Regions from separate parts of the Neobacillus terrisolis genome, predicted to be linked through region 2. Evidence: riboswitches for the same ligand, from Rfam matches in the RefSeq annotation. Region 2 holds a riboswitch; the other holds the start of a gene.

Region 1 (11,968 bases), on a different contig from region 2:
AATCGAAAATAATCATAAGTAGAACGAGTTCCCAGGCCGTAGCCTCTAGCCTTCATCGAATCTGCCGTTTGGATCGCTTCTTCAAGTGAGTACGTTAGGAGAACTTGTACATATAACAAGCCTGATTTTACTCTACTGTTCCATGAACCAGACCTAACAGATAGCCCTTTACTTGTTTGAACCGCTGAGATTTCCTCCAGTCGTCTTTTCATCAGCGGAATAAAGCGCAGCGTTAACATCAATAAAACTGCAAATTGCGGGAGGAGCTTTGAAAACAAATAGAAAATTTTATTGGGGGTCATGACCTCATTATAGGAAACAAAGATGGCAATTACCCCCATTATCGATAAGGCGGTTGTTACCCCGAACATAGTTGCTTCAAGAGTAAACTGCCGTTTAAAAATATTAAACAGAACATGACTTCCATTTTGATTGAACAATGGGTTCAGTATAATAATGATAACTCCTGTTGATACCATTAAAAAAAACCATCGCCGCAAGCTTCTGCAGCGATCTTGTATAAAATGAAAGATAACAATAATTACTAATCCAACTACTAAAACAATTGGATGAAACAATAGCATAAGTAAAGCTAATACACCCACATAATAACTAAACAAAACGAGCGGATGAAAACGCTCAAAGCGCTTTTTCATGACCTCTCCCCTCCAATTAGTTATTTGTGTAGCTCCATACAATATGGTCACCGTTCTTGACCTTGACGGCTCCAGCTCCCTGCATGACTAAAGTGCCATTTAATTTATAGATCCAACCGTTAGATCCTTTAGCTTCAATATTGTTTATTCCAATCACGTAGGCTCTCGAACCACTCCCACTATATTTTACATAAATATCGTTCTTTTTTGTAACTTGAAGAAGAACATCAAAAACCGTCGCACCTTCATCAATCGTTTCCTTCGTTTCACCGATAATGGTCCCATGACCACTTGGACCAATAATAGAGATTGTTACGATTGGTTTAACTGGCTCAGGGTTTGTTGGTTCCACGGGTTGTGCTGGAGCAACTGTTCCACTGTTTGTATTGGATGTTTGCTGGTTCGTAGTTGTATTATCGGTAACATTACTTGAATTACTAGTTCTATTATCAGAGGTTGTTGTTGGTGCTTTATTTACCACGGCTGAAGCTGATTGTTTGCTTTCTACATTTGCTTCTGACTGCGTTTGTTCATTTGCGCCATTTTCTATATCCATATTACTCTCATTGACTGTGGATTGTTCGTCTGATTCTTCCTTTGAATCTTCTTTTGATTCTTCTGATTTCTTCTCTTTACTATCTTTCTTGGACTGCTCAAATTTTTCTACCTTTGGACTATCCACCTTATTTGTTTCAGAATTCCCACATCCAAAGAGACTGAAGGTAAGTATTATTACCAACATTAATTTTGTATATATCCATAGCTGGGGCATGTTACTTCCCTCCTAATGTTCATTAATAAAATCTAACATAAAAAATATTCATTGAAAAAAGGAACCCTCCTGTTAGAAACAAGAGGATTCATCTTGATGTTATGCCCGTTTACGTTTTCCAATCATATAAATTCCCAACCCTAAGAACATAATCAATAATCCCAGTGATAATGTATTGTACCCATTTGTTGCAGTATTTGGAAGGAGCTGACCTTCTGCTGTATTTTTCGCGGCATCCGCTGTAGTTGGTGTTTGATTCACTACTGTGTTTGGTGTTTCAGTTTGTTGATTACTTTGCTGTGGTTGTTCTGGTGTTGTTGGTTGCTCTGGTGTTGCTGGTTGTTCCGGTGTTGTTGGTTGCTCTGGTGTTGTTGGTTGTTCTGGATCCATACCAGGTACCAGTAAATTATACAATGAACCTCTATTGTTTAAATATAGCTGGTAAGCAACAAGTCCAGGGAAAGCAAATTTCGTTGAAATGGAATCACTTTCTTCACTCCACCCGCCATCTTTAATAAATCCCCAGAAAAATCCACCATCATCATTTTGAAATGTCATTAAATATTCTACTAAACCTACCCCATCAACAGCATAATCAGCGCTATTTGCATCAATGCCTAATGCTGAAAGTGCCACAATAACAGCCGATGCAGAACCACTATTTTTCAACAATTCACGATGATTTTTAATAAATAATAATCCCTTGTCTACCGCAGCTTTAACTTTATCTTGATCCTGATAAGGAGCCAATGCTGTTAATGCTTGAGCAGTGGTATCAATATCGAACCAACTATTTTTTTGATAATTATAACTCCAACTTCCGTCCTCAAATTGATTGTCAACTAATTCATTGATAAGCTTTTCTCGATTCCAAGCCGCATCTTCAGGAATAGCAAAATTTCCACTATCTAGTGCAAGAAGTGCAGAATAAACACCATTTAATAACTGTCCTCCACTAGTTACATCCCCTTCATAAATTGATTGGGTAAGGTTATAACCAGAGATGTTTGTTGGATCGCCTCCAGCAGCTAAAATTCCCATTGAGTATCCTTCATAATCGGTAATACTGTTTAGTTCCCCTTTTTTATCCACTACTTCTTGAGTTACAGTTGACAAATATGTATCCGGAACTTTTTTACCAGCTTTTTTTAAAGCAACAATTACATCCCATTCAAATACTTTATTATTTATCAAGTATTCTGAACCAATATTAACAGATTTTTGAAGATTTTCTTTTATTAGGTTTCCTTGTTCAGCTGCATGCGCTGTCGTCTGAAACCCTCCTTTAAAAATGGACAACAACATTAATAAAACAAGGAAAATTTTCGTATTTCTTTTCACTTTCATTTCTCCGACTCTCCATTCCCTAAAGTATTAAAAATTACCACACAAAAAAACCCCCCTAAATTACTAGGAGGAGGTCTTTGCAAGTTAAGCAGTAACAAAAAATATGTCCCTGTCTTAACACCCTCCTATCCACGTAGGCATTTGGTGAAAAAAACAGGCAGGTTTCCTGGCTCATGATCATTGCTCCCTATGCCTTCCCATCTTTAACGACAGTGGCAAATTATAGGTTGCTCCCATTTACAGTGGCGGGACCGCGTTGGCTTGCACCAAACTTCCCTATTAAGCTTTAAATCTGTAATCTATAGAAGATTTTAGCACCTGTTTATGAATCTAATTTTAATATCATTTTTCATTATACAAATTATCGACTTCATTGTATATCTTTTTTAACTTTTTGTGTAGTATTTTCTGATTTTTTAAAAAATATGTTGAATCAACTCGACATTTAATGTTAACCGTCGAATGAAACAAGTTGACGTACTTCAACATCCCAAGTATGCTTAATGTATCCCACTATTATTCATAAATAAAACAAACCGCATTAATCTCAATGCGGTTTGTTTTTTTTCCATAGCTGTGCACAACTTAGTTATTCATCTTTTACCACTTTCACATCCACTTCCACTGACAATGTTTGTTTCGCGGTCCCTTTGTATATCCCTTTTACTGGAACAATATCTCGATAATCACGGCCATGGCCAACCTTCACATATCGCCAATCAATCAGACCGTTATTGGTTGGATCAAAACCTACCCAGCCGATTCCAGGTACATATGCTTCAACCCATGCATGTGAGGCTTGGTTATAATCAGCGTGCCCCCCTTGAAGATCTCCGATAAAATGATATCCACTTATGTATCGAGACGGTATCCCTTTAATCCGACAAACAGCACTCATTAAGTGCGCAAAGTCCTGGCAAACGCCCCTTCTAAGCTTTACCGTTTCCTCTACTGTCGTATGAACATGTGTTGCATTAGGGTCATATATAAACGATGAATAAATCGTTTCTGAAATATCTCTTAATAGCTGGTAGACACTCCCAGAAGATTCTACATCAGGGAGTGTCGCTGCATATTTTTTAATTTCCTCGGTGATAAATGTATAAGAAGTCCCATTTAAATATTCTGCAAAGGTATTCTGAAACGGTTCACTCTTGATAATTTCTTTTTCTTTTTTTAAAGGCAAAAGATTATACACATTTTGGTCTGTCTCATGGGTAACAACCAAAGAGTGAGATTTTATGACAAGCTCTCGGTGTGGTTTGTTAACAGTAAAGGCATGAGCAACATTTCCAAAATAGTCCTGATAAGAAAATAACTCGGTATCCGGGGCAATCGTAAGCAAATGCTTTACACATGATTGCCGGGAATCTGTTCGGGGTGTCAAACGGATTTCATTGACACTGTCCTCCACGGATTCTTTGTAGGTGTAAATTGTCTGATGAAAAATCTCCAATTTCATACCATTTCAGCCAGCTTCCGGGGTAAGTTCTCTATTACTTCTTCCTCTCTGTCATAAACAAAACACTTCTCTATTTCTTGGCCGATTTGGTTACAACCAGTAACAATATTCGCAAGGAAGTCACGATGCTGTTCACACGTCTTTCCTTTTAAATCAAGACATTGATAAATTAACGCTCTCAAGCGATTAACCTGTCGAATTACCTTTGTTAAGTGATCCAATTGAAATTCAATTTGCAAACCTTTCAAATTTTCCTCCAGTTCATATAGCGAATAATAAACAGAACCCGGGAAAACTGGATTTAGAAAAAGAAACTCAATCACCTTATCCAGCTTCACTTCATCTTTATGGACTCTTCTAAACGTTTCAAAGCCATCTACACTTTCCAATAACGTGATCAAGCGATGATAATCACCATAAATATCCTTCAAAGTATCCCCATTAATAGAATATAGAAACATCTGCATCATTCGTACAGCGTTTTCGGTTCTTTCTAATTGCTCACCAGCTTGCATAAATCTCCATTCAATTTCATGAAGCATGGAAGAATCTGCAATACTTTGAAACAACAAAACCTCATTGCGAATTTTTTCAAAGAAAAGAAATGGGGTTTGCTCTGTACCTTTTTGACCTAATAACCATAAATAAAAAGTATTAATCTTATCCCACATTCTATTAGTAGCATATTGTCTGACGGACCTGACATTATCTCTTGCCATACTAAGACAATTTAATATTGAGTTTCGATAATTACGATCAAATGTCATATATTTAAGAAGATTACTTGGCTGTAAATCTATTTTCCCTCGTGCTTCAGAAGGGATATTTGATAAAACACCAGCCATTCTTCCCTCAAGATCAATAGCATGATTCTGCTTATCTAACAATCTATGATGAGCATATAAATTAACATCAACCAAACGAGCAGTATAATCAATTCTCTCTGTGTAACGTCCTATCCAATAAAATGATTCAGCTACACGATTTAGCATACTATCCACTTCTTTCTATAAATTTAATATAGTACCCAAGTATCTTTACTTCCTCCGCCTTGTGATGAATTAACAACAAGACTGCCTTCTTTTAATGCCACTCTTGTTAATCCTCCTGGAAGAACATCAATTTGTTTATCTCCCATAAAGGCGAAAGGCCTTAGATCGACGTGTCTTCCTTCAATATTGTTTTTTACCAATGAAGGAACACATGATAGATTAATAGTTGGTTGTGCAATATATTTTTCAGGAGATTTTATTATTTTTTCTTTAAAATCTGCGATTTCCTTTTCGGTGGAGCTTGGACCAATCAACATCCCGTACCCGCCTGATAATGAAGTTTCTTTTACAACCATTTCAGACAAATGCGATAACACATAATCATAGTCATCTTTTCTAGATAATATATAAGTAGGAATATTACTTAAAATAGGTTCTTCATTAAGATAAAAACGAATCATGTCAGGAACATAGGTGTAGATTGCTTTGTCATCTGCAATACCTGTACCTGGTGCATTAGTAATCGCCACATTGCCTGCACGATAAGCATTCATTATCCCCGGAACCCCTAAGACAGAATCCGAACGAAAGCTTAACGGGTCAAGAAAATCATCATCAACACGCCGATATACAACATCTACTTGCTGAAGTCCTTTCATCGTCCTCATATAAACCTTCTGATTCATTACCTTTAAATCCTTACCTTCAACAAGGGGAATTCCCATTTGCTGCGCTAAAAATGTATGTTCAAAATAAGCGGAGTTATAACTGCCAGGTGTCAATAGTACAACCACTGGATCTTTTTTATTATTTGGAGAGAGGCTTCTCAATACAGATAAAAATGTATTTAAACTATGTTCAATTGGGCGAACTTTATGTTGAAAAAATAAATCCTTAACAAGACGGCGCATCCAAAAGCGATTTTTAAATACATATGACAAACCGGAAGGAGTTCTCAAGTTATCCTCTAAGACAAAATATTGTCCTGACTCATCTCTAATTAAATCTATTCCGGAAAGGGGAATATATATATCTCCTGGAACACTGACCCCCATCATTTCTGGAAGAAAATATGGATTGGATATGACCATTTTTCGAGGAATGATCCCCTCACGGAGGATGACTTGTTCATGGTAAATATCTCGAATAAATTGATTCATTGCCGTCACTCGTTGTTTTATTCCTTTTTCGATCATATTCCATTCATCTGCAGGGATGATCCTGGGAATGATATCTACAGGAATGGTCCGTTCTAATGAATCGCCTTCCTCACCATTATATAAAGTAAAGGTTACACCTTGTTTCATCATGTAAGATTGCATCGATTGTTGTAATTCTTCTAATTCTTTTCCTTTCATCTTGCTAATCAAGTCATGAACATGTTCATAATGAGTTCGTATTTCCCCTTCCTCATTAATCATTTCATCAAAGGTGTGTTCAAATTCATAGTTTGAAAACATGATGTTCCTCCTTCATCCTTTTTTCTAAAGTAAACCAATGGAAATAATCAGGATTTGTCATAAAAACTCGAATTATGTCAGAAATACTATCACATAAAACAAAAAAAGTTTTTTTATATCAATTGGTTACAGAATAGATTGTTATGCGTTACATCATTTTACTTAATATGTAAGTTTTTCTAACATGAGGATACCACTCGCCAACAGGTGTTGTCAATGTCTCAAATTTAAATATTCTGTAAATTTATTGTTTTTTTACTATTCTGCTATCTGTTGAGCTCTTTGTGATCTTTTGGCCTTTTACCTTAAAAACAATAAAAAAACGGCCTGGAACTCAATCCAAAGCCGCATTTTATGTATTTTTATTTATAAAAATTATTTATATAAAATGTCATCCCGTAATGAAGCTACTTTCGTTAAAGCTTGATCAATGTCAGCTTCACTTACTCCATAATGCGCCAAGGCGTCATGCAAATGATTAGCAATGGCATTAAAGTGTTCTGGCTGGAGGTTCATTCCTTCATGTGCCTTTGCCATCGATTGTCCAGTGTATTGATTGGGTCCACCTAAGGCAAAGCTAATAAATTTAGCTTGGTGTCTTCGTTGTTTTTCCATATCAGTTTGTTCAAAGAATTGATTAACTCTGTCATCCTTTAACACGAGGTCATTGTAAAAATAGTCTACCACCTTTTGAATAGATTCTTCCCCACCTAGCTTTTCGTAAAGATTCTCTTCCATTTTTTATCCCCCTTCTAAATGGTTACAATTTTAAGATTTCCACACAAATCTGGTTTTTATTCTCAATTATACTATTTTCCATTATTAAAGAAATCAGTCTATTTTCATGTATTGTTATTCTTGGTAGAATTCATATTTAAAAATTTAATTCCTATTTCTTTTAGTCTCTTTTTATCAATTTTCCCAACATGAGTTTTCGGCAATTCAGGAAGAAAAATAAATTTCCTCGGGATTTTATATTTGCCAAGCTTATATTCACAGAAAGAAACTAATTGTTCCGCTGTGATTGTCGTTGAGTTAGCAACAACAAAAGCTGTTACAACCTCTCCCCATTTTTCGTCAGGTATTCCGATAATTGCCGCCTCGATGATATCTGAATGGGATCCCAGCCAATTCTCTATTTCGAGAGGATACACGTTTTCTCCACCAGTAATAATCATATCTTTTTTTCGACCGACAATATAAAAAAATCCTTCCTCGTCTTTTCTTGCTAAATCCCCTGTATGGAGCCACCCATCTTGAAATACTTCCTCCGTTGCCAGGGTATTGTTCCAATAATGATCAAACACATGCTTTCCTTTTATTATAATTTCACCTACTTCATTCGGTTCCGCTTCACGACCATCATCCGTAACCAACTTAATAGTATTCAAAAGCATCGGCTTGCCCACTGAACCTCTTTTTTGATTGGCTACGACAGGATCAATGAAGAAGTTATTTGGTCCTGCCTCTGTTAATCCGTATCCTTCTTTAAAGGCAATTCCCTTTCTGTTAAAAACCTCATAAACCTCCAATGGACAAGGTGCTCCTCCAGAAAGGAAGGTTTTAATGGAAGGGAAAAAACTATTTTGAAACTCTTTTGTTTCAAAAAGCATATGGTACATCGTCGGCACAAAGATAACAATTGTACACTTGTATTCATTAATAAATTCAATCGATTTAACCGGACTGAACGCTTCTGTGATAACCACCTTCCCCCCCATCAATAAAAGTGGAAGGGACAGGACATTTAGCCCTCCAGTGTGAAACATAGGCATGCTCGTTAACGTACAATCTCGATCGGTTAAACTCCAACTCAGGATCGTATTGATCGCATTAAACAGAATAGAGCGGTGGGCAAGGACTACCCCTTTCGGCTTCCCCGTCGTTCCCCCCGTATAAATAATTAGCGCTGCATCCTCTTCAGCAACCAAAGTATCTACTGTTAAACAATATTGTCCATTTACAATTTCATTAAATTCACTATTGTTTATGCAAAATATCTTGTCTTTATCTGTATATAATTCATCTATTTTATCTTGAAATTTAGAATGGTAACCCATTAGGATCGGTGAACTATCAGCCAAAATATAGTTGAGCTCGTCTACTGATAATCTCCAATTAAGCGGAACAAATACGGCACCTATTTTGGTACAAGCAAACAATAAATCAAAATAGGCAATATGATTAGGGGACAAAAGGGCGATACGGTCTCCTTTTCGGACTCCCCTTTTGACAAGCCACGCAGCAATAGCCCTTGCTCTAGAATTTATCTGAGCATAGGTGAAGATTTGATTTTGATCCGCATCAATAACCGCTGTTTGATCCGGCGATAAACTTGCTCTATTTTCAATCCAATCTATCTCCCGCCACATCGTGATCTCTCCCTCTTTCTTAATATTCCAATCTTAAGAAAAAGAAGTTACATCCAAGTTACACGTTATTTAAAAGAAATAAATGATTAAAGCACAAAAAAGGAAAATAAGTGCTTAAAATTTATACTTATGTGGAAAATAAAAAGGAATTAAGCTCTTAAGGTGGGTAATTAAATGAACAGACTAGTACGTACATTAGTCATTTTCTTGGCATTAATCGGACTCGGCTTTGGAGTTTTTAGGTTTACAACGTTTGAATATGCCTATACACCTCCTAATGAAAAAATAGTGAATAAAAACCAAGGGTCTGCAAAGGTGCAATCAATTTCTTCTGATGAAGAAGCTGGATCAGATGAGCAAATTCAACTAGGAAAGCAGATGTTTTTTGAAGAGTCTTTCGGAAACGAGGTATTTTTCACTGATATTTTAGGATTATTTGATGGGGCATTAACGATTCCAAATATTTCTAAAGCCATCTTAAGATTAAAGGGGGAAGGAACATCAAACCTGAAGGTCGAAGCGGCCCAATCATTTCAAGCAGGTAATAGATCGATTAAAAAAGGGGAGTTAATTAGTACCGGCCTAGACGTTGCCAAAGGGTCCATTCTTCCTTTAGGGATAAAGTTTGTTGTCGATCAAGGCAGAGTAAAAGCAGGAGTAAGCTGTGCCGCCTGTCATGCAACCGTAGATGATAACGGAAAGGTACTACCCGGTGTCCCTAATTCCGATGTCGATGTTGGTTTGGCACTTGCGATGGGTACCAATACAGCTGGTTACTTCACTCACACTGAAATGAAAAGCATTAAAGATTTTATTATTAAAACTAAGGAAAACACAGAAAACACCCAGAAAATTTCCTTACCCGACAAAGAGAAATTAGAGAAATATGTGGACGCTGAACTCGTTAAATGGCCAAAAGGAAGCAATGATACAACAATAGATTTTAATAACGACCCAGTTCAAATTCCCGATTCCTTTACATTGGGCGATCATCCCTACGGATGGAGCGGTCAAGGGCAAATCGGACCATTTACGGGATTAAGTGCTGCCATTAATAATGCCCATGGGCAAAACATGGATACTCTGTCACAAACGGAAATCTCTGAACCGGTGTTAAACATTGATAAAGAGCTCTATATTGGAACAATACTGCAAAATGCAGCCAACAAAAAGTTTAGATATGATCCCAACAGTAATCAAAAGCCTTCCAAGTTTTTCGAAAGCGTTGATCCTACTCCTGGCAATCCTGGCGTCAATACATTAGTCAAAGCGGTCACATTCCCGAAAATATCCTTTACCACAAGCACCGGAATGCTGCCGAGCTCAGAAGGATATAAGGTTTGGGAACAATTAAATGCCATTTCCGCTTATATGAACTCTTTAAAGACACCACAAACGGGTTTAGAGCGTGATGATGCAGTGTACGCGGAAGGTCAAAGAATTTTTTCAAGGGCCGGTTGCATTACATGCCATAGCGGAGAGTATTATACGAAAAACAGTTTGGTTAAGGTAGAAGAAATTGGGACAGAACCTTCAAGGGCAGGAGGATTTAAAAAAACAGAACTTTATTTTGCGGATCCCAAACTCTATTCCTCCGAGACTCCTGTACCCATACCAAAAAATCCAAAGGTTAAAAAGATTCCTTTAAGCGAGCAGCAGAGAAAATCTTTAGAACTAGGATGGGCACACGGCAAAAATAAAGGTGCCTATAAAATTCCAAGCCTTTATGGATTATATTGGAGCGCCCCTTATTTACATGATGGGGGAGTAGCGATTGGTGAAAATTTTGAAGTCGGAATCCCCAATACATTAATGAAAAATAAAAAAGCCGATCCCTACAATAGCTTACAAGCGCTAATTGATTCGGACATAAGAAAAATGGTCATTCAAGCAAACCAATCTGCCGAAGAAACGAGCACCGCCCACGTTTCCGGTATAGGACATGAGTTTTGGGTGGATGAGTCAACTGGGTTCACCGACGCTGAGCAAAGTGCACTTATTCACTTCTTGCTACGGCTGACGGATCAAAAATAATTGCAAAGCACAAAAAGACCGAAATGGTCTTTTTGTGCTTATATGGAAAAGGTAGCGCATGATGAGCTATTATGTAATTTACGATCTGAAAAATGATAAATTCGAGGCACTCTTTTACCAATTAAACAAACGGTCTCATAATTAATCGTCCCCATCAAATCTGCAATTTCATCTACAGATTGAAACGCCTCATTATCCGACCCAAAAATAGTGATTACATCACCAAGCTTGCATTCAGGTATTTCTGAAACATTCACCATCGTTTGGTCCATGCACACCCTTCCCATAACAGGAACCTTGTGTCCATCCAGCAAAAATTGTCCACAGTTTGAAAGAAGGCGTGAAAGTCCATCAGCATAACCGATTGGCAAAGTCGCGATTATTGAGTCTTTTTTTGGAGCATTTGTACATCCGTAACTAATTGGGCGGGCTGCTGGAACTATTTTCAAAGCCGCCACCTTTGTTTTTAGTGCCATCGCCTGCTTTAAAGTGATAACATGAGATTTTAAAGATGGGTCTGGATAAAGCCCATAGAGTCCAATTCCAACCCGCACCATATCGAGATGCATATCGGGAAAAATCATCGTTCCTGCAGTATTGCAGCAATGCTTCAGCGGGATGTGAATACCGCAATCTTCCAAGTGGGAAATCACCTTTTGAAATTGTCCATATTGTTCATATGTAAAAGAAGGATCATTACTATCAGCATTGGCAAAATGGGTAAAGATTCCCTTAAGATAAACAAAGGGATTTGTAATGATTTTCTCAGCAATAACTAGTGCATCCTCAGCGTTTTGGACTCCAATTCTTGACATCCCTGTATCCACTTTTAAATGTACGGAAACCGATTTATGTAGCTGCTCAGCTTGAAAT
Region 2 (11,968 bases):
GCACATTCACGCGCTGATTGTTCCCTTCTTCCCCATTTTTTCGCCTTCACGGGCACATTCACGCTCTGATCGTTCCCGGCTTCCTCATTTTTTCGCTTCCTCGGGCACATTCACGCGTTGATCGTTCCGGTCAACTCACTTTTTCTTCCTCCACGGGCACATTCACGCGCTGATTGTTCCCGTTAACTCACTTTTTCCGCCTCCACGGGCACATTCACGCGCTGATCGTTCCCGACTACTCACTTTTTCTGCCTCCACGGGCACATTCACGCTCTGATCGTTCCCGTCTTCCTCATTTTTTCGCTTCCTCGGGCACATTCACGCGCTGATCGTTCCCGTCTTCCCCATTTTTCCGCCTCCACGGGCACAATCAAACAGTTCAACCCCTCATAAGCATAAGAACCAACTTTCTCCAATAATCCACTACACCTGTTCAGCAAGCAGTGTTATCGCATTTAGCGCAGCAACCGTTACCGTGCTGCCACCCTTTCGTCCAACATTGGTGATGAACGGAATATTAAGCTTGGCCAGTTCTTCCTTTGATTCCGCCGCAGAAACAAATCCAACCGGAAGACCAATGACCAATCCTGGCTTTGCTTCACCTTCTTTTACAAGACGAATTAATTCTAATAAAGCAGTAGGCGCGTTCCCGATTGCAAAAATTCCGCCGTCTGCTTCACGAATTGCTTTTCTCATCGAGATAATCGCGCGAGTAGTATTCAAACGCTTCGCTTCCTCAACAACATCCGGGTCTGATATATATACCTTCACTTCGCCGCCGTATTTTTCGATTCTTGCTTTGTTTACGCCGCTTTGAATCATTTGCACATCTGCAACGACTTGTTTACCACTGCGAATCGCGTTAATTCCTGCTTCAATTGCATCCCGATGAAATAATAAACTTTTTCCTAATTCAAAATCGGCCGAAGCATGAATAACCCGTTGCGCAACCTTGTATTGTTCAGGAGTAAACGGATGTTCCCCCACCTCTTCATCAATCATTTGAAAACTTACTGTTTCGATTTGTTGCGGTTGAATTGTTACTGGTTTAAACTCTGTACGGAAATCCATACTAATACCCATCTCCCTGTTCAAAAATTTTTCTATTAAGTGCAGGATAATAAAGCAGTTTTTAAAGCTATCAACACACCTGAAAAATCACGGTAAACCTGACCATAATTTATCACCGGCCGACTAATCAGAATGGTTTCAATCCCCAATTCCTGTGCCGCTGCGATCTTCTCGTCTACCGAACCAATTTGTCCGCTCTCTTTTGTAACCATCAAAGTAACGCCATATTGCTTATATAGGGCCTTATCGAACTCTTTCGTAAAAGGCCCCTGGATGGCAATGATATTCTTTTGAGGAAGCCCCAGACTTTCACATTTTTCAAGATTATCAATTCTAGGTAACATCCGTGCGATGAGCCTCACATCCGGGATTCCTAACAATTTTTCGGTAAAAATTTGGAGTGTTTTACTGCCGGTTGTCAGCATGATCACACCCTTTTTGCGAGCGGCAGCCTCTGCTGCTTCCTCGTAGCTTTCTACAACTGTTAGTTTTTCATATTGATAGACCTGGGACTCACGCTCATAACGAATGTAAGGAACGCCAGCGTTTTCCGCAGCGCTCATTGCATTTCGAGATGCTTCTTCCGCAAACGGGTGACTGGCATCGACGACAGCCTGCACTGCCTTTTCCTCTATGAAACTAGTCATTTCCACTGCCGTTAATCGACCAACTCGCACATCGATTCCCACCTGTTGCAGTTCCTTCGCTGCATTTTCTGTTACAACCGTGGCGATGAGCGGGTAGCCCGCTTCTTTTATTTTTAATGCAAGATTCCGAGCATCACTTGTTCCAGCCAGAACGAGAATCATGATGGCTGACCTGCCTTTTCCTTTTGGGAATGCTCGTGATGATCATCTGTATGATTGTGATCGTGGTGAGCATGGACATGACCATCGAGATGATCGTGGTCATGATGATGCCCATGATCGTGCCCCTGGCCATGATGATGTTCGTGATCATGATCGTGCTCGTGCCCGTGCCCATGATGATGCCCATGGTCATGATCGTGGTCATGATCGTGGTGATGATGATGTATGTGCTCCATCACGCCAAGACGATATTGACATGTATCGCAGTTCATTTTCACTTCATCCTTAAGCGCCTCATCGACTCGATCCATTAAAATCGTTTCTAATTTTGGATGAAAGCCGAAATAACCAGCCAGCTTGAATTCAATTCCAGGATATTTACCTTCAAAGTCAGAGATCATATTCTCAAGACGCTTGATTAAGATACCGGTGAACAAAAAATATGGTAAGATCACTACTTTTTTTGCCCCCAGGCGGATGCAGCGATCAATCCCTTCATCGACAAGCGGGTTCGTTACACCCATAAAAGCCGATTCTACGAAGTTATATTTTGTTTTTTCCCATAAAAGCCTTGCCATTTTGTACAAATCGCTATTGGCATCCGGATCACTCCCGCCTCGGCCCAATAATAAAATGGCCGTATCCTCTCCGGGACTGTCCACATCTTCCCCAATTTCCGCCAACCTTGTGGTAAGAATGGAAATGTTCTCTTCATGGATTCCAATCGGTCTGCCGTACGTGAATCCGACATGAGGATATTTTTGACGAGCCTCATCGATTGCTGCTGGGATGTGTATTTTTGAATGCCCTGCCGGTAAAAGCATGATCGGAATCACAACAATGTGGCTGGCCCCTTTTCCAACACAATTATCAATTCCCTGATTCACATTCGGGAGTTCAAACTCTAAAAAACATGTTTCGACTAGTAATGAAGAGTCCATCTGCTCCTTCATCTTCGCGATAAACTGTCGAACCTGATCGTTTCCTTCCTGATCCCTGCTTCCATGCCCAACAAATAAAATTGACTGCATTGTAGTTCCTCCCCTTATGTATATCTGATTGTTCGTAAACGTTTAATCACCACATGCAGCTGCTTCGACTTCCAGCTTTGGTGTAATATCCTGGTACACGAAACCCTGCACTTGTTTTACACGCTTAAAGAATTTGTAGAAGCGCTCATTTGGATATCCCAAGTCCTTATAATCTTGAATAATATTCTCGACAATGCTGACGATTTGTTCCGGTGCAATCCCTTCTGCTACTATTTGCCCGGGATGACCATTGCGGCCTACTGTTTTCCCGCCTAAAAATAAATCAAATGCACCTTTGCGATAAACAATGCCAATATCCTCTTTTACCGCTCCATAACATGCCATTCCACACCCGTTAAAACCAAGCTTAAGCTCCTTCGGAAGCTCCATCCCGCCAAGCCTGCTCTCAAGTTCCTCCGCGTAAGGAATACTATCCTTCTTGTCACCATCACAGAAATCACAAGCCTTTATCGTCAAGACATCCCCGACAGGTGCTAAGCTAAATCCTGCTTCAGCCAATCTTTCAATTACCTCGTTCGGATTATAAGTCGGAATTTGCAATTTTAAATGATGATCCTGCGTGTACTCCATGATTCCGTTCTCACCAACTACCTCTGCCAAAACTATCATTTGTCTAGCAGTAAATTTCTTATTGGCAACACCAGGGCTTACGGCCAATTCAAAAATGGTTTCCATGTCTTGCGGCGACACGTTCTGTTGAAACGGCTCCACATTTTCGCCATTCACCATTTTCAAAGCAAGTTCGGCCATTTCCCGGAAGGAAAGCTCCTCGTTATTGGTCGCTTGCAATACTGGTGCTGGATTTACTTGCTCAAGTGCCCACGGCTCGGCTTCCTTTTGCAAACGCTGGTGGAGCTTGAGCGGTTGCTCAGTTTGATTCAACGTATATTTCCGTTGATAGCCTCGCGGGGTAATCATTAAATCGTCATATAGAAACGTAGAGGAGTTCCCGATAATAACGGTCGTTAACATCCCGATCTCATGATTGAGCATTTCCTTTAAATTTGTGACGACAACCTGCTCACGGTCGCGGTAGGCACTTTTAACTAAGCCAACCGGGGTGTCAGGTGAACGATACTTCAACAGAATCTGTTGAGCCTCAGCAATTTGCCGTGTTCTACGGCCACTTTTCGGATTATAAAGGGCAATGACAAAATCTGTTTTTGCTGCTGCGTCAATTCGGCTTTCAATCAAATTCCACGGTGTTAAATGGTCACTTAAGCTGATCGTACAAGCATCGTGCATGACTGGAGCCCCTAGTAATGACGCACAAGAATTAATCGCGGAAATACCAGGGATGATTTCTACCTCAACACCGGTTTCTTTTTTCCAGCCCTTCTCAATCAGTACCTCGTAAATAAGACCGGCCATCCCATAAACACCGGCATCACCACTCGAGATAACCGCCACCTTATTGCCTCGCTCCGCTTGCTTAACAGCTTCTTGAGCCCGGCTCACTTCTTCAGTCATACCGGTACTAATAATCTCTTGATCTGTTAATAATCCTTCAATTAAGTCAACATACGTTTTATAACCGATTACCATATTACTTTCTTGAATGGCCTCTCTAGCTCTTTCTGTAACATGCGCAAAACTTCCCGGCCCAAATCCAATAACGAGCAGTTTCCCCTTCATCTAAATTCCACCTTTCAATATTTCAACGAGCATGGTGATTCCAAGCACTAAGCTGTAAATTCCAGTAACTAAACCAAGTAAAAGAAATAAGGATTTTCTTAATCGAGCCTTCATAAAACCCCAAGTAAGCAGGAAGGCGATTAGAACAGTTGAAATTAACAACCCGACCACAAACAAAATCAATTGAACGGTGGCTGCCGCAAAAGTATGATCTCCGGTAACATTGGTGAGGATCGTAATTTGCGTCGGACTTTCAACCCCTATTCCATGAATAACACCGATAATAAAAGCACTAATGATTCCGAGGTGCAAAGGGGTTAACCGTTTTTCAATCCCTTTTAGGTTTGTTTTTTCAGCACATTTTGCTAGAAAAAGAAAAATGATTTGCAAGCGGCTTTTATACTCGTACCCTTCTTTTTGTTGGAAGAGTGAATACATCATATATCCACCTAGAATCACAAGCGTGACCCCTACCAATAGTTCCATTTTTTGCCTGGTTTGTTCAGACATCTCTAATCCAAGGTAAATGGAAATAAATCCAATCGTAAGGACAATCGTGCCATGCCCTAATGCATACATCATCCCAAGTGATAGCTGCTTTCTTTTCTTCTTTTCACTGCCGACCATATCAGCAATTGCTGCAACATGATCCCCATCCATCCCATGGCGCATCCCAATCAAAATCGCTAATAGTGAATAAGTATATAATTCGATGAAAATCCTCCCCTTTTCGCTTACGTCGTTTTCAAATCGCTGTGTTGGACTTGCCAGTTGATTTCCGCTCCAATCAACAAGTGAATAAAAATCCAAATAAAAACACCCCTGATCAGCAGGGGTGCGTAATAAATACATGGCAAAGTTGCCAAAAAAGCATTTTATCAGCACTTCCCACCCATAAGCCCGTAGGTTTTAGAAGTGTCTAGGTTAAGGCAGGTCTCCTGACTATGGTTCATTGTTCCAATGCGTCTTCCCAATTGTTCTTAGTGACAAATGCAATGGAACTCCCCAATACAGTGGCGGGTACCGTGACGGAATTTAACCGTTCTTCCCTTTTCACGCAATCTATGAATTTTGCGCACCTTTTCCTAAACGATATGTAGTTTTTGTTAGTCATTTTCGGTTCTATTAGAAGTGAAAGCGCAGTTGAACCATGTTAAAACGTAAAAAAATCCGTCCAGCAACGCCTGGACGGATTAATATAAACGAAAACAATCAAAGAGACTCTTTAGGTGCTTCCGTTTCACGTTCTCCATCCCCGAAGAAGCTGAAACTAGTTTCAATTAAGATTGGTCTCCTGACTCGTGTATCTTCCTACTACAGGACCTTCCCGTAAACACTATTTCTTGATAGTGTTAAACAGTGGTTCTCCTGGTTCGTCCACACATACAGTTGCGGGGGCAGTTCCGGTTTTTCACCTGATTCCCTATTAAGCCACATGGCACCTTAATTGACTACTATATTAAATTATTATTTACATTTACACATTCCACATAGAACTAATAAACATATTATCTTAATTTTCTTCATATTTCAACATTAAAATATAACAAATGTCACTTCAACACAGCAAAGCGGCGGGGGACAGTCCCCCGCCGCTTTGCTGTGTTGAAGTTATTGTACAGCTCTTCTGATTTCCCGGGTTTTTATTTTTTCCCTTAAAGAGGCAACCGCAATCGAGCTTATAAGCCATAACAGAAGGCCTAAAATAATGCTCATGACCCAATCATGACTTGTTTGCAGAACGAGTAAAACAGTTGCCACACAAATAACTCCACCAATCATACCAAAAACCGAACCGTTTGCAATTTTACCTGCTTTCTTTGAACCCGATGCGAGTCCGACCATAAACACCGCTGTTAGCATGACAGCCGGAAACGCAGCAAAGATCCCCGCAAGTAATTCCCAAGGTGATAATACCGTGACTAAGTAGCTTAACATGACCGCTGTTCCGCCTAGTAAAAAACGAATCAATAATTCCTGCTTATTCATATTATCCACCTTTTAAAATATATAGGATGTAACGAAAACAACGATGATTGATACCGCAAACCAACAAATAACCGTTTGCACTAGACCTAATTTCCAGCCATGCTTCGGTAATAAATACCCTGCAATGATGGCCACAAGAATATTAACTCCCATCCCAATCATGGCGCCTTTTGACAATATAACCCAATGACTTATTAACTCTTCACCATTAAAATCCAACCGTGATGTTAGTAAAGCTGCCAAGTATACTGCCGGAAATGCCGCAAAGATTCCCCCTGCTCTTTCGCCCAGCTTTCTTGCCACAATAGTGGCGGCAACTACAGCTGATCCACCTAAAAGGAATCTTATTAACAAGGCACCAATTGAGATCTCCGTCACTACATTCCGCCTCTTTTCATCATAGCAACATTTGATTTATGAGCTGGAGTTTCTGTTAACACAAGATTTTTTTTATAAGCATGGTAATAAGCAAGAGCGACAAAAACAGAGCCACCCACTGCATTTCCTAAGAATACAGGTACAAAATTATGAAGGTATTCAAGCCATGTAAAGTGGCCGGCAAAAATGGCTGCTGGAATAACAAACATATTCGCAACAACGTGTTGGAATCCGATTGCCACAAAGGTCATTGTTGGAAACCAAATGCCCAATATCTTCCCTGTCATATCTTCTGAACCATAAGATAACCACACAGCAAGTGCTACCAACCAGTTGCAGCCAATTCCGGATAAGAAGGCTTGTATGAAAGTAGCTTCTAATTTATGTTCAGCAATAAAAATCGTTTTTTCAAGAAAAGGTCCTGTTTCTGTTAAACCTACAACATGTCCGAATACATAAGCTACAAATACTGCCCCAATAAAATTACTAATCGTAATAATCGACCAATTGGCAATCAGCTGCTTAAAACTTATTTTCCGAGCTAACCAGGCAAGTGGAACGGCCATCATATTTCCCGTTAATAGCTCGCCACCAGCAATTAATGTTAACACGAGTCCAATTGGAAACAGTGATGCCCCTAAAATAGTGCTGATTCCCGCAATGTCTCCGGTAAGCGGTGCAGTTACACGAATAAACAGCAAATAGCCCAATGAAATAAACGCCCCTGCTTGAAAACCTAATATGATTGATTTAAGTAATGAGTACTTTGTTTTTTTTGTTCCTGTTTCAACAGTAATATTAGCAATTTGTTCAGGCTTAAAAAAAGCCATGGTGATCATTCCCTTTCGACGAACAAAAATAATAGAAAAATAGTAAAATGTGAAGTTCGTCACAACTAAATCTTTTCCTTACCTATTTTAACGCATCTTTTCACACTAACCTTGTGAACTTTTTTCAAATGTTTTTGTAACGCTTTCATTGGTATTTCTAATAATATTTACCATCTAACTACAAGAAAAAGCGTTCTCATTTTATTTGGAACATCATTTCCAGATATTTTATTACCATATTAATTTTATTTGTATTACAATAAAACGTATTACTTTTTATAAAATTGAAAGAAGTGGAAGCATTGGCAGCTCGTCAAAAAAAATTAATCTATCTCACCTTAACTCTCGTCATGTTGGCATGGGGATTGAATGTTATTGCAACGAAGCTAATTGTCACTACCTTTATGCCAGTAACCATCACTGCTTTTCGAATATTTACTGCAGGAGTTTGTGTATTCGTCATCCTATTCTTTACAAGAAAAATTCGAATCCCGACAAAACGAGAATTACTGTTTATTCTGCTCGGCGGCTTCTTTAATGTGGTAGGACATCATTATTTTTTATCTATTGGACTTAGAAATACATCTGCTTCCAATGGTGGCCTTATTCTTGGAATGGGACCCTTATTAATTACCATTCTAGCCATTCTATTTCTAGGCAGTTCCGTCACGATGGCTCAAGTGGTGGGCATTGTCCTTGGTTTTTCAGGAGTCGCATTTGTAGTGTTGAAAAATGGAAATATTAGTGCGGTTTCACTTGGAGATTTGTATGTATTTATTTCAATTCTTTCGCAGGCGATCAGCTTTATTTTTATAAGTAAAATAGCCCGTTCATTGGACCCAAGATTAATGACGGGATACATGCTGTTATTTGGCTCAGTCATATTATTTATTATTAGCTTGATAGTGGAACCGGACGGATTAACAAGCTTGGCTCAAGGGTCATTCAACATCTGGGTTGTGTTTTTTGCATCAGCATTTATTGCAACAGCCGTAGGTCACATGGTATATAATTTTGCGGTTGGAGAAATCGGGGCAGCGGAGACTTCCATTTTTATCAACTTAAATCCCTTTTTTGCATTGATTGGTGCGGTAATCTTTTTAGGAGAAGAAATCGTTCCGACACAGATTATCGGCTTCATTCTCATCATCGCGGGCGTCATCATCGGCTCAGACATCTGGAAGGAAATGATGAAGAAATCCAAACTTAGAAAAGAAAAGCATTTAAGTGCTTAAAGATAATTAGCTAGGTGCCGTTGATTCGGAGACCAAATACCCTTTAAAACAAATAGGTGCCTGCCCCTGGTCACGTTACCAAGCTAACGTGCTGAGGGTCAGACACCTTGTTTTTATTTTGCGCTAATAAGCACCTTAACACTTTCTTCAAAGCGGTTCACAAATTGTTTTTGACTTGCACGGGCTAGTTTAAAGTATTCGTTCGTAACCTTTTGCCATCCGTTAAGTCTTTCACGTGAATAATGAACATAAGATTCACTATTTTCTTCAATGCTCTTTTCAAAGCGGTCAAACAAATCAAAAGTTGATTTAATTGGGGTAAGCGCAATTTCTTCTAATCGAGTAGATACGTCATTGAATTGATTGGTAAACTCGACACCACCCGCTTCGTTTGAAACTGGGAAATTATTTGAAATTTCTTTTACAATCTCATCATTCGTCTTTTTAGACTCGCGATATAAGCTGTTAAGTGATTTTCTGAATTCCTGATTTAATTTAATAACCTCTTTTAGCGAATTTAAGAAGGCATCTTCACGCTCTTCACGAAATTGTTTAGAACGCTCTAGGCTTTGTTCATACTGATCCCAAACTGTATCAACAAATAAATCAACTACATTTGTATCTTCGTTCGGCTCAACCTTTTTTTGGGCTGCTTTTAATACAACTTGTTCACTCTTTTTCGGATTCATTATTCTTTCTCCCCTTGTCCGCTTTTTTTTCTCTATTGGATCCTTCGTTTATAAAAGAAGGGATATAGAGCTCGAGAAAACTTGAATACATGTTAAAAAATTGATTTAGCATCGTTTGGTAGCTTTCCAATTGATTTGCATACCCCTTTAAATAGGAAACTCCCACGTCTGTAATCGTATAACGTCTTTTAGCAGGACCCGCACCTGTTGTATCCCACTCTGATTGAACTAAATTTTCTTTCTCAAGTTGGCGCAATAGTCGATATAAATTCCCTTGGTCAATCGTATGAAAGCCGAATGCTTGCAGCTTCTGGCTTATCTCGTATCCGTGAAGCGACATCCTGCTGAGAAGTAATAAAATAAAAGGCATTACAAAGTTTTTCGAAGGCTGAATGGATTGGGTTTCATTATTCTTTGTCAAGTGCTTTCCACCTCCACTTGTCTATATATGTATTTTACACCTATGGGTAATTTTGTGTCAATTAAGCATATATATAAATTAATAATATTTTTTCTAATTGATTACGATTCACCTGCGATGGGAATAAGGTGTACTAAAAACAAGTTGGAGGGATAAACAAGTGGGAAATTTCCTGATTAGTCGTTCCGGAATTCCTTTTTTACGCCTTGGTGCCGGTGAGCCTCTGATCCTTATTCACGGTTTAGGAGAAATGAAAGAAGGCTGGAACAATCAGTTCGAGCTAGCTGACCAATATGATCTCATTATCCCGGATCTCCGTGGACATGGGGATCACAAAAATACAGAAGGGATCTCCATCCACAATTTCGCACGTGACATCATTCATTTACTTAAAGAACTTAATATTGAAAACGCTCACATTTGCGGTCTATCAATGGGAGGGCTTGTCGCCCAAGAAATATATCGCCAAAACCCGAAATTTTGCCGCACATTGATGCTCGTTAGCACGTTTCACTTTATTCCGAAACAGCTTGGGCGTTTGCTTTATCGAATGCGAAAAACGCGAGCAAAGTCTGTCTCAATTGAAACCCAAAAGGAAATTGCCGCCCGAGTTTGTTTGTATTCATGGAGTGAGGAAAATTATAAGCATTTTCTTGATTTTTACAGACCTGACCAAGAAGCTTATATAAAATCGGTTGAATCCTGTATGAAGGTTAATAATTTATCGCTTTTGCCAAAAATAAAAATTCCAACACTCATTATTGGCGGACAATATGATGCTGTTACACCTGTTTGGATTCAATTTATGATGCATAAACAGATTGACACATCAGAATTTGTGATTATGAGAAACGCCGGCCACGCCTCAAAAATAGAGGCAAAAGAAGCTTTTAACAATGCGCTTCGAGGGTTTTTGGGCAAACAAAAACAAAAACCGGCATGCTAAGAAGGACTTTTCAAGCTCTAAGTAGATAAGGTCGGTCCTAGTCATTGCGTACTTCTCAAGGTCGAAACATACAAAGAAATTCATACAAAAGGGAAGGAATAATGTGCTCCTTCCCTGTTTATTTTAATGCTTGTCCACGATAAATATGCTCATTATTTCGAAGGAGCGGTAGAAACGGCAACAGCTGGTTCCTTTTGTTCACCTTTATCAATTAGCGTTTTAAGCATTTCAAATTCTTCCTTAAAGGTATTTAATTGGGTTAACTCTTTTTTCATTTCGATTAACTCGGATTGAAAGTTTTTCGTTTCAGCAAGCTCTTTCTTTGTTTTGACTAACTCTGTTTTCAATTGCTTTGTCAGTTTTATGATTTCCTTCGATACCCCGATTAGACTCTCAATATCTTTATTTGTAGCATTGATCCCTTCCTGAAGGCCAAATAGCTGTTCTTCCAAAGAATCTAATTTTTCCTCTGTTTGCTGATCGCGATTAGCCAATACTGTTAAATCCCTTTTCGTTGGGATGTTAAGGATATTGGCAATAACTTCTTGATTTTTTCTAAAAAAATCCAAGTTGCGGGTATAGGTTTCTATCACTGCTGAAGGGTGCTTGTCCGCTTCCCCTTGATGAGTAAACAGTGCAAAGTAGATATTCATCTGTTTTTCCCAGAGCTCGTTAAGCTTATTTAATAGTTCATACGGATCATATAGACTTGGGCTCGTCATCCTCTTCCTCTCCTTTTAAAATGGCTGTTTAAACTTGACTGTTGATTTCCGCTCCAGGCGCTTGCTTTCCGCGGGGCGGGCGGTGAGCCTCCTCGGAGCTAAAGCTCCTGTGGGGTCTCACCTGTCCCGCTGCTCCCGCAGGAGTCAAGCGCCTTCCGCTCCAATCAACAGCATGCTCAAAATCAACATTG

Evidence for each region. Region 2 has a riboswitch for cobalamin ahead of ACI48O_RS01610 (HoxN/HupN/NixA family nickel/cobalt transporter). Riboswitches for the same ligand answer to the same signal wherever they lie in the genome.
Region 1: linked by a shared signal. The riboswitch ahead of ACI48O_RS02930 (prenyltransferase/squalene oxidase repeat-containing protein) and the one ahead of ACI48O_RS01610 (HoxN/HupN/NixA family nickel/cobalt transporter) in region 2 are both predicted to bind cobalamin.

What each region holds. Positions count from the first base shown of each region.
Region 1 covers NZ_JBKFGH010000004.1:163,869-175,836, reverse strand. The annotation lists gene ACI48O_RS02940 (energy-coupling factor transporter transmembrane component T) at 1-656, opposite strand, end outside; gene ACI48O_RS02935 (DUF4430 domain-containing protein) at 673-1,428, opposite strand; gene ACI48O_RS02930 (prenyltransferase/squalene oxidase repeat-containing protein) at 1,528-2,775, opposite strand; cobalamin riboswitch at 2,915-3,112, opposite strand; gene ACI48O_RS02925 (transglutaminase family protein) at 3,365-4,237, opposite strand; gene ACI48O_RS02920 (alpha-E domain-containing protein) at 4,234-5,229, opposite strand; gene ACI48O_RS02915 (circularly permuted type 2 ATP-grasp protein) at 5,253-6,689, opposite strand; gene ACI48O_RS02910 (group I truncated hemoglobin) at 7,065-7,427, opposite strand; gene menE (o-succinylbenzoate--CoA ligase) at 7,532-9,061, opposite strand; gene ACI48O_RS02900 (electron transport protein) at 9,236-11,095, shown strand; gene alr (alanine racemase) at 11,134-11,968, opposite strand, start outside.
Region 2 covers NZ_JBKFGH010000002.1:249,167-261,134, forward strand. The annotation lists gene ACI48O_RS01590 (precorrin-8X methylmutase) at 424-1,071, opposite strand; gene cobK (precorrin-6A reductase) at 1,107-1,880, opposite strand; gene ACI48O_RS01600 (sirohydrochlorin chelatase) at 1,877-2,911, opposite strand; gene cobJ (precorrin-3B C(17)-methyltransferase) at 2,954-4,567, opposite strand; gene ACI48O_RS01610 (HoxN/HupN/NixA family nickel/cobalt transporter) at 4,568-5,377, opposite strand; cobalamin riboswitch at 5,479-5,665, opposite strand; cobalamin riboswitch at 5,835-6,028, opposite strand; gene ACI48O_RS01615 (DUF3147 family protein) at 6,179-6,556, opposite strand; gene ACI48O_RS01620 (DUF3147 family protein) at 6,569-6,934, opposite strand; gene ACI48O_RS01625 (formate/nitrite transporter family protein) at 6,934-7,764, opposite strand; gene ACI48O_RS01630 (DMT family transporter) at 8,058-8,999, shown strand; gene ACI48O_RS01635 (hypothetical protein) at 9,113-9,688, opposite strand; gene phaQ (poly-beta-hydroxybutyrate-responsive repressor) at 9,669-10,109, opposite strand; gene ACI48O_RS01645 (alpha/beta fold hydrolase) at 10,270-11,055, shown strand; gene ACI48O_RS01650 (polyhydroxyalkanoate biosynthesis repressor PhaR) at 11,208-11,777, opposite strand.